4 regions of the Nonomuraea sp. NPDC059023 genome follow, and region 4 is predicted to be linked to each of the others. Evidence: riboswitches for the same ligand, from Rfam matches in the RefSeq annotation. Region 4 holds a riboswitch; each other region holds the start of a gene.

Region 1 (2,180 bases), on a different contig from region 4:
CTTGGTCAGCGACATGCCGCCATCGTATTGCACTTAGTTCAACTACGTCCTACAGTTTTACTAAGTTCAAAAACGAGGAGACATCCATGAACGCCCGCATCGCCGCAGCGGTGATCCAGCTACTGACCGTGGTCCCGTTCCTGCTGGGGATCTACTCCGTGACCTTCTACGGCGCCGCCGCCCAGCGGGCCGCCGAGGCCGAGATGGCCCGCCAGAACCAGCCCCTGGAACTGCTGACCGGGAACGGCATCAGCTTCGCCGGCAGCGAGGGCCTGGCGATCGTGATCATCGTCATCCTGGTGGTCCTGGCGCTGCTCAACCTGACCGGCAGGCGGATCGGCCGGATCCTCTCCTGGATCTTCCAGCCGATCCTGCTCGTGCTCGGCGTCGTCATCATTCCCGGCCAGGTGTTCACGGCCCGCTTCCTGGAGCCGGTGCTGCCCGGCGTGGACACGCACACGCTGGTCGCCGCGGCCCTGGGCGCCATGCCCGCCTGGGCGACGACCGTCAGCTGGGCCAAGCTCGTGCTCACCACCGCCGGCTCGGTCGCCGTCGTGGTGCTGCTGATCCGGGCGGCTAAAGCCACTTCGCGGTAGGCCAGGACTCCAGTTGCCAGGCGCTGTCCCAGAACATCCACTCGAACTCCGCCGCCTTCACGAAGGCGGCCCGCATCTCCTCCAGGAGCGCCGGGTCGGCCTCGGCGGCGAGGCGGTCGGTGATCTGCTTGGCCCGCGTGACCGACGCGGCGTACTCGGGGTCGGCGTAGGTGGCGATCCAGGCGCGGTACGGATGGGTCTCGGAGCTGCGGCCCACCAGCGCGGTGCCGACGTCCTCGTAGATCCAGAAGCAGGGCAGCACCGCCGCCGCCAGCACCGGGTACGGCGCCGACAGCGCGGTGGCCTGCAGCCAGGAGGAGTAGCCGAGGGCCGTGGGCGAGGTGGGCACGCCGGTCAGGTCGGCGGCCGTCAGGCCGTACTGCTCGATGTAGCCCTCGTGGAGGGTGCGCTCGGCGGCGATGGCGTCGTGGGCGGCCTGCGACCAGAAGGCCATCTCGTCCGGGTCCGCCGCCCTGACGGCCGCGGTGGCCAGGGCCTTGGCGAACGCCTCCAGGTAGCGGGCGTCCTGGACGATGTAGAAGGCGAAGCGCTCGCGGGAGAGCGTGCCGTCGCCCAGGGCGGTGTTGAACGGATGCTCGTGGATGGCCCGCAGCAGGCCGGCGGTTTGGGTCCAGGCGTCGTCGGTGAACACGACAGTCCCTTCGCTAGTCCGAACTAGATCAGGTTCGACGGGTTTGGATCTCAGCCCTTGTCGGGCACCCCGCGTCGCGCGCTCACAGTAACAGCCGCCAATGTGGTGAGTCCCATCAGGAGGGCGCCGAACCAGAGGGCGCCGGTGATGGCCAGGTTGTCGGCCACGATCCCGCCGAACGCGGCGCCGAAGGCGATGGCCAGGTTGAAGACGGTGGTGTTCAGCGCGGTCGCCGCCTCGGCCGAGGCTCCGGCGCCCTTCAGGATCCAGGTCTGCACGGCCACGGGGGCGCCGCCGTAGGCCAGGCCCCAGATCAGCAGCAGGATCGAACCGGTCACCGGCGTGGTGCCGGCCAGCGGGAAGATCACCATGATCACGGCCAGGGTCGCGCTCAGCGTGACGACCCGGCGCCTGACGTCCCAGGACGAGCCGACGAAGGTGCCGACGACTCCGGCGACGCCGAAGCCGAGCAGGACCGGGCCGATCAGGTCGGCGGGCACGCCGGAGACGTTCTGCAGGATCGGGCTGATGAAGGTGAAGGCCGCGTACTGGCCGCTGACCACGAGGAACGTGGAGATGACGGCGGCGCGGACGACCGGATTGCGGAACTGGCGCGGCAGTTCGCGCAGGCGGACGGGGGCGGTGGCGGGAATCCTCGGCAGCAGCCACAGCAGCGCGCCGACCACCAGCAGGGCCAGCACGCCGACGGCGGCGAAGGCGACCCGCCAGTCGGTGAGCCCGCCGATGAGCGTCCCGGCCGGGACGCCGAGCACGTTCGCCGCGGTCGCACCGCCGAAGGCCAGCGAGGTGGCCCGCGCGACGTGACGTTCCGGCACCAGCCGTACGGCGATGCCCGCCGCGAGCGCCCAGAACCCGCCGATCCCGATGCCGACCAGGAACCGGGAGGCCAGCATGACGCCGAAGTTGGGCGC
Region 2 (2,180 bases), on a different contig from region 4:
TTACCGCGACCGGTCCCGGTGTGGGCTTCACCGCCACGACCTAGACGCCCGTAGGTACAAGGTCCGCGTCACACATGTCCCCACTGTCCCCGACATGACATTGACCTGCGGAGACACATCGTTGAAGTCGGGGACAGACCGGGGACAGGCCGGCCTCTTGTGTCCCCACGGCTCAGAGCGCTCTCTCATCGCTCTCGAACTCTTCACTGCGTAATGGCGACTGGGCAAGGCTCACTCTGAGGCTGAACACCTTGGGTCACTTCGGGCTCAGCAATGCGCGGCAGTCTGGAATTGACCGCAGAACCCCGCCCGCTCCGTTTGCTGCCGAGACTCCGCCCTCGTACTCGCCTCGCGGCTGATCGGGGCCGGCCGCTCCGCTCGGGGATCGTGACGGTGGCGGTCGGCGGTGCGCTCCTGCCGTGGCGGTGGGATGATCACGCGTGTCACGGTCACGGTTGGCTGTGGCGTCGACGCGTCGGGCAGCATGGCTGAGGGATGTACATCAGCCTCTGATGGCCCGGGGACGGGTGATTCCAGGGGCAGGGACAGCGCGCCAGGAGCGCAGCCACGGCAACGGCTGCGAGGGCGCCGCAGAGGTCGCCGTTGTCTCGGCGGGACGGCCTGAGCGGTAGGACGCGGACACGGGCGGACGGTGGAAGATCGTTGTCCTCGGACAAATGATCCCCTTCTCTTCGCGCTCGATCATGCGTGCAACACACACACGCGTACCGCGCGTCTCATGGGGCTTGACGATCAAGCGCACACGAGGGTTCGCGAGGACGATGACGCAGGTGGGATAACTGCCAAGTGTTTCAGTCTGTGTGAGCAACCGCGTGACGATGGCCGAGGTCTGACGGCCTCCCAAGGCACGGTGATCGCTCTGTGCCTGTTCCCGGCGGCTGAAGCACGTCGCGCGTACTACAAAAGGCCTGTTCAGAAAGGGTTGTCGTTCAGCCAGAAAGTACGGCTATCGCCAGGGATGTAGCTGTACTCCGGCGTACGTCGACGGACTCTCGCCGCAGGATAGATCTCGAACCCCGGGCTGGCCGAAAGCGCCCATATGGGGCATCATGAGGGCCGCGAGCTGTGCATTCCCAGCTCCAAAGATCAATCCAACGCGGGAGCTTGGGGCAACCAGGCTGAGAGGGCGACCGAGTGCCGTCGCCGACCGCATGAACCTGACCGGGTAATGCCGGCGTAGGGAGCGTTCACGATGACGCGTGTCGTCGATGGATCACACCACTCTGATGAACCCCACCACTCGGAGGTGGCCCTGACCCTGGACGGGGCCACGCCGAAAACCCTCGGCGTGCTCGACCAGGGCGCGCTGTGGGCCAACCTCGCGGTCAGCCTGCTGGGCTTCTCCGGCGCGCTGCTGCTGCTCAACCCCCTCGGCGACGCGCCGCTGAGCCTGGCGGCGGCGCTCACCGCCACCGCGGTCGGCAGCCTGATCGGCACCGCCATGGTGGGCCTGTCGGCCATCCCCGGCACCCAGACGGGCAAACCGGCGATGGTCCTGCTGCGCGGGCTGTTCGGCGCCAAGCTGTCCTACATCCCGACCGTGCTCAACATCGTCCAGATGATCGGCTGGGGCGCGTTCGAGCTCTGGGTCATCTCCAACGGCGCGATGGCCATCTTCGGTACGGCGGTGCCGTACGCCGTCTGGGTGCTGGTCGCCGGGGCGATCACCACGGCGCTGACGATCTGGCCGCTGGGCGCGATCAGGCTGCTGCGCAGGTACGTCACGATCGGCGTGATCATCGCGATGGTCTGGTTCGCCGTGGACTTCCTGGGCAAGGCGCCGCCGCAGACCGGTGGCGACTGGACCGCGTTCGCCCCGGCCGTCGACTACGTGATCGCGCTGTCGATCTCGTGGGTGCCGCTGGCCGCCGACTTCGCGCGGCACTCGCGCTCCAGCAGGGCCGCCTTCACCGGCGTCGTGGGCGGCTACACGCTGGCCCAGATCGCCTGCCTGGGCCTGGGCGTCTACGCGGTCGCGCTGGCCGGGGCCTCGGCGGTCGCGGCCGACTCCACCGCGGTGTTCGCGCCGTTCGTGGCGGCGCCGCTGGGCGCGCTGTTCTTCGCCATCCTGGTGCTGCGCGAGACCGACCAGTCGTTCGCGAACGTGTACTCCACGACCGTCTCCCTGCAGAACCTGATGCCGAGGGTGGACCGGCGGA
Region 3 (2,180 bases), on a different contig from region 4:
CGTGGGTGTGGGAGCCCGTGAGCCGGGCGACCTCGGGGTCGTCGCACAGCTCGATCAGGCCCTCGACGTGCTCGGGCCCGACGGGTACGAGGGTCACCCGGTCACCGGCGAGGGTGGGTTTGTTCGCGAACATTTCCCTAATTTATAGAGCCTCGTAAATGGTTGTCGCCGTGTTTTCCGGGGTGGCCGTGGAGACGTCGAGCCGCAGGTCGGCGAGCTGCAGGAAGTACGGCCCGCGCCGCGCCCGCATGGCGGAGGGCGAGAACTCCGGGCGGTGGTCGGACGAGCGCATCCGCTGGGCCAGGATCTCGTCGGGGGCGTCCAGCCAGACCACGAAGGCCGCGCGCAGCGCCTCGCGTACCCGCGGGTCCTCCACGGTGCTGGCCGCCGCCGCGATCACCTGGGGCGGCTCGGTCAGCGCGTGGAGCACGTGCTCGGCCTCCCTCCGGTGCAGCACGTCCGCGCCCTCCGCCTTCGCGATCTCGGCGGCGCTGGCGCCGTAGCGTCCGCGCAGGTACGGGTCGCTGTCGCTGAGCGGCACGCCCAGCTCGCGGGCCAGCAGTTTGCCGACGGTCGTCTTGCCCGAGCCCATGAGCCCGATCACGACGACAGGTTTGTTCTTCGACATGGGGATAGGTGTTTCCTCTGGAGGTGCATTATGACAATCGCCGGAGGCATCATCCTCATCATGCTCGGCGCGATCCTGACCTGGGCGGTCGAGTTCGACCTCGCCGGTCTTGACATCAATGTGATCGGCGTCGTCCTCATGATCGGTGGTCTGGCCGGGTTGCTGTTCGGTCTGTACCGGATGCACGTTACCCGCAGGGTGATCGAGGAGCCGATCTACGAGGACCCGCACGCGCGCCGTACGACGACGGTCTACGAGGAGAGGCGGCGGATCGACGAGCCGCCGCTGTAAAGGGTCTTGTGCGTACCCCGGGTCGCCGGGGTACGGTGGCGCGGTCCGAACGCGGGAGCCCGGTGCAACGGGCTGAGAGGACGGCTGGAGCAGCCGCCGACCGCCAGAACCTGATCCGGGTAATGCCGGCGAAGGGAGTTTGCGCGATGAGTGACGCGCGCTTTTCCAAGATCCATCTCGGTGATCTGCGGGTCCCCATGCGGCGGGTGCACCTGTCGAACGGGACGTCGGTGGAGCTGTACGACACCTCCGGGCCGGACAACCCCGACATCACGCGGGGCCTGCCGCGGTCGCGGGAGGTGTGGGTGCTCGAACGCGGCGACGTCGCCCGCTACGGCGGCCGCCAGGTGCGGCCCATCGACGACGGCTTCAAGGAGCAGCAGGCCTGGGCCCGCGCGAACACCGAGGTCTTCCCCGGCGACGGGCGCAAGCCGCTGCGGGCCACCGGGGCGCCGGTGACCCAGCTCGCCTACGCGCGGCGGGGCGTGGTCACCAAGGAGATGGAGTTCGTCGCGGTCAGGGAAGGAGTGAGCGGCGAGTTCGTGCGCAAGGAGGTGGCGGCCGGTCGGGCGATCATCCCGGCCAACGTCAACCATCCGGAGAGCGAGCCGATGGTCATCGGCCGCAACTTCCACGTGAAGATCAACGCCAACATCGGCAACTCCGCGGTCGCCTCCTCGATCTCCGAGGAGGTGGAGAAGATGACCTGGGCCACCCGGTGGGGCGCCGACACCGTGATGGACCTGTCCACCGGCCGCAACATTCACACCACCCGCGAGTGGATCATCAGGAACGCGCCGGTGCCGATCGGGACCGTCCCGATCTACCAGGCGCTGGAGAAGGTCGGCGGCGTGGCGGCCGACCTGTCGTGGGAGGTCTACCGGGACACGCTGGTCGAGCAGTGCGAGCAGGGCGTCGACTACATGACCGTGCACGCGGGGGTACGGCTGGCGTACGTGCCGCTGACCGCGCGGCGCAAGACCGGCATCGTCTCGCGCGGCGGCTCGATCATGGCGGCGTGGTGCCTGGCCCACCACCGGGAGAGCTTCCTCTACGAGCACTTCGAGGAGATGTGCGAGCTGCTGGCGAGCTACGACGTGGCCTTCTCGCTCGGGGACGGCCTGCGGCCCGGCTCGATCGCCGACGCCAACGACGAGGCGCAGTTCGCTGAGCTGCGCACGCTGGGCGAGCTGACGAAGATCGCCCGCGCGCACGACGTGCAGGTCATGATCGAGGGGCCCGGCCACGTGCCCATGCACAA
Region 4 (2,180 bases):
ACCAGGTAGACGGGCAGCCCGTGCACCGTGCCCCGCACGCACCTGCCCAGGAGCGGCCGCTGCGAGCGCAGGCGCAGGATCTGCCCCTTCACCGGCCGCACCGGCACCGGGGCCAGCGCGCCGCTCCACGCCCCCGCCGCCAGCACCACCCGCTCGGCGCGCAGCTCCTCCCGATCCGGCTCTGGGTACGGCTCGCCGCCGGAGTCACCCGGGCTCAGCCGTACACCCTGGACGCCCTCATCGCCGCGCAGCAGCTCGCGCACCCGCGCCCGCACGATCGGGACCCCGAGGCGCTCCAAGGCGGCCAGCAGCGCGCCGGCGACCCTGCGCGGGTCCACCCAGGCGTCGCCGGGCGCCAGGAGGCCGCCGCGCACCGACGGCGCGAGCATGGGCTCCAGGCGGCGGCACTCGCGCCCGCTGAGCCGTTCGACCCGCAGGCCCAGCTTCTCCATGAAGCCCGCAGTCTCCTCCAGGACGGCCAGGTCGTCGGCGCCGAAGGCCACGTCGAGCGTGCCGTCGGCGCGGTAGTCGAGCGCCCCGGGGCCGAGGCCCGCGTCGGCGATCAGTTCGGCGGCGAAGGCGGGCCAGCGCGCCAGCGAGGCCGCGCCCAGGCGCAGCAACGGCTCCTCGGTGAACGTGACCTCGCTCACCGGCGCGAGCATCCCCGCCGCGGCGTGGGTGGCGCCCGAGGCGGGCGCGGGGTCGACGACGGTGACGGGCCGTCCTGAGCGGGCCAGGCGCCAGGCCACGCTGAGCCCGACGACGCCGCCGCCCACGATCACGTGCATGTCCGCTCCCTACGCCGGCATGATCCGGATCAGGTGTCTTGCGGTCGAAGGCCCGATGAAGCCTTCCTCTCAGTCCGGTTAAGGCCGGACTCCCGCGCGTCTTACGGTCCCAGCCTACGGCCTCGGCAGGCACTCCCACGAATGACCCCGGTATGGTCGGAACCGTGGATCACGTGGTGGTGGTGGGAGCCGGCCTGGCCGGAGTACGCAGCGTCGAATCGCTGCGCGGGCGCGGGTTCGAAGGAAGGATCACTCTCCTCGGCGAGGAGCGGCACCGGCCCTACGACCGTCCACCCCTGTCGAAGGCGGTGCTGCTGGGCACGAGCGACGACAGCTTCGTCGACACCGACCTGGCCGCCCTGCGAACCGACTTCCGGCCGGGCGTGGCCGCGAAGAGCCTGCGTGAGGGCGTGGTGGAGACCACCGAGGGCGAGCTGCCCTACGACGGCCTGGTGATCGCGACGGGTTCCGAGCCGATCCGGCTGCCGGGCGAGGGCCCCCAGCTGGTGCTGCGTACGCTCGACGACGCCCACGTGCTGCGGGCCGCCCTGGTGCCCGGCGCGCGGGTGGCCGTGGTGGGCGCGGGCTGGATCGGCGCCGAGGTGGCGACCGCGGCGCGCAAGGCGGGCTGCGTGGTCACCGTGATCGAGGCGGCCGGCACGCCGCTGTCGCACGCGATCGGCGAGATGGGCGCGCGCACGCTGCCCTGGTACGAGGGCGTCGACCTGCGGCTCGACACGATGGTCAGCGAGGTCGTCGAAGGCGGCGTGGAGCTGGTCGGCGGCGAGTTCGTGCCCGCGCACGTCGTGGTCTCCGGCATCGGCGCCCGCCCGGTGCTCGAATGGCTCGCCGACGCCGACATCGACCTGCACAACGGCGTCGTCACCGACGAGCACCTGCGTACCTCCCTGCCCGGCGTGGTGGCCGTCGGCGACTGCGCCAGCTGGTGGTCGCGCCGGTTCCAGACCCGGATGCGCGTCGAACACTGGGACACCGCGCTCAACTCTCCCGACGTGGCCGCCGCCACGCTGCTGGGCGAGAAGGCGGTCTACGACCCGGTGCCGTACTTCTGGTCGGAGCAGTTCGGTCACATGCTGCAATACGCCGGATATCACCCCGCGGGCGGCCGGGTCGTGTACCGCGAGGGGGAGAAGTGGTCGGCGGTGTGGCTGACCGCGGAAGATCGGATCACCGCCGTGCTGGCCGCCGACCGGCCCCGCGACCTCGTCCAGGGCCGCCGTCTCATCGAGGCTGGCGCCCGTCTTGATGTGGAACGCCTGGTAGATCCGGATGTGACCCTACGAGATTGTGTTGTTTGAGCAAGCACTCCATGTGGTAGTTGTGGTTTCGTGACGCTTTCTGTTGCACAGATCGACCGGGAGACCGACCAGC

Evidence for each region. Region 4 has a riboswitch for thiamine pyrophosphate ahead of thiO (glycine oxidase ThiO). Riboswitches for the same ligand answer to the same signal wherever they lie in the genome.
Region 1: it holds a riboswitch for thiamine pyrophosphate, as region 4 does, so the genes downstream of both, tenA (thiaminase II) here and thiO (glycine oxidase ThiO) in region 4, are expected to answer to the same signal.
Region 2: it holds a riboswitch for thiamine pyrophosphate, as region 4 does, so the genes downstream of both, ACFWYW_RS15695 (purine-cytosine permease family protein) here and thiO (glycine oxidase ThiO) in region 4, are expected to answer to the same signal.
Region 3: it holds a riboswitch for thiamine pyrophosphate, as region 4 does, so the genes downstream of both, thiC (phosphomethylpyrimidine synthase ThiC) here and thiO (glycine oxidase ThiO) in region 4, are expected to answer to the same signal.

Annotation. Positions count from the first base shown of each region.
Region 1 covers NZ_JBHYIO010000007.1:270,913-273,092, reverse strand. Annotated here, with positions in the region: gene ACFWYW_RS15295 (TetR/AcrR family transcriptional regulator C-terminal domain-containing protein) at 1-15, opposite strand, end outside; gene ACFWYW_RS15290 (hypothetical protein) at 87-596, shown strand; gene tenA (thiaminase II) at 577-1,248, opposite strand; TPP riboswitch at 1,236-1,330, opposite strand; gene ACFWYW_RS15280 (MFS transporter) at 1,299-2,180, opposite strand, start outside.
Region 2 covers NZ_JBHYIO010000007.1:347,564-349,743, forward strand. Annotated here, with positions in the region: TPP riboswitch at 1,108-1,223, shown strand; gene ACFWYW_RS15695 (purine-cytosine permease family protein) at 1,268-2,180, shown strand, end outside.
Region 3 covers NZ_JBHYIO010000008.1:10,680-12,859, forward strand. Annotated here, with positions in the region: gene ACFWYW_RS15770 (GNAT family N-acetyltransferase) at 1-133, opposite strand, end outside; gene ACFWYW_RS15775 (shikimate kinase) at 143-628, opposite strand; gene ACFWYW_RS15780 (DUF6458 family protein) at 659-919, shown strand; TPP riboswitch at 961-1,073, shown strand; gene thiC (phosphomethylpyrimidine synthase ThiC) at 1,066-2,180, shown strand, end outside.
Region 4 covers NZ_JBHYIO010000003.1:180,875-183,054, reverse strand. Annotated here, with positions in the region: gene thiO (glycine oxidase ThiO) at 1-788, opposite strand, end outside; TPP riboswitch at 778-894, opposite strand; gene ACFWYW_RS06805 (NAD(P)/FAD-dependent oxidoreductase) at 953-2,107, shown strand; gene ACFWYW_RS06800 (Rv2175c family DNA-binding protein) at 2,138-2,180, shown strand, end outside.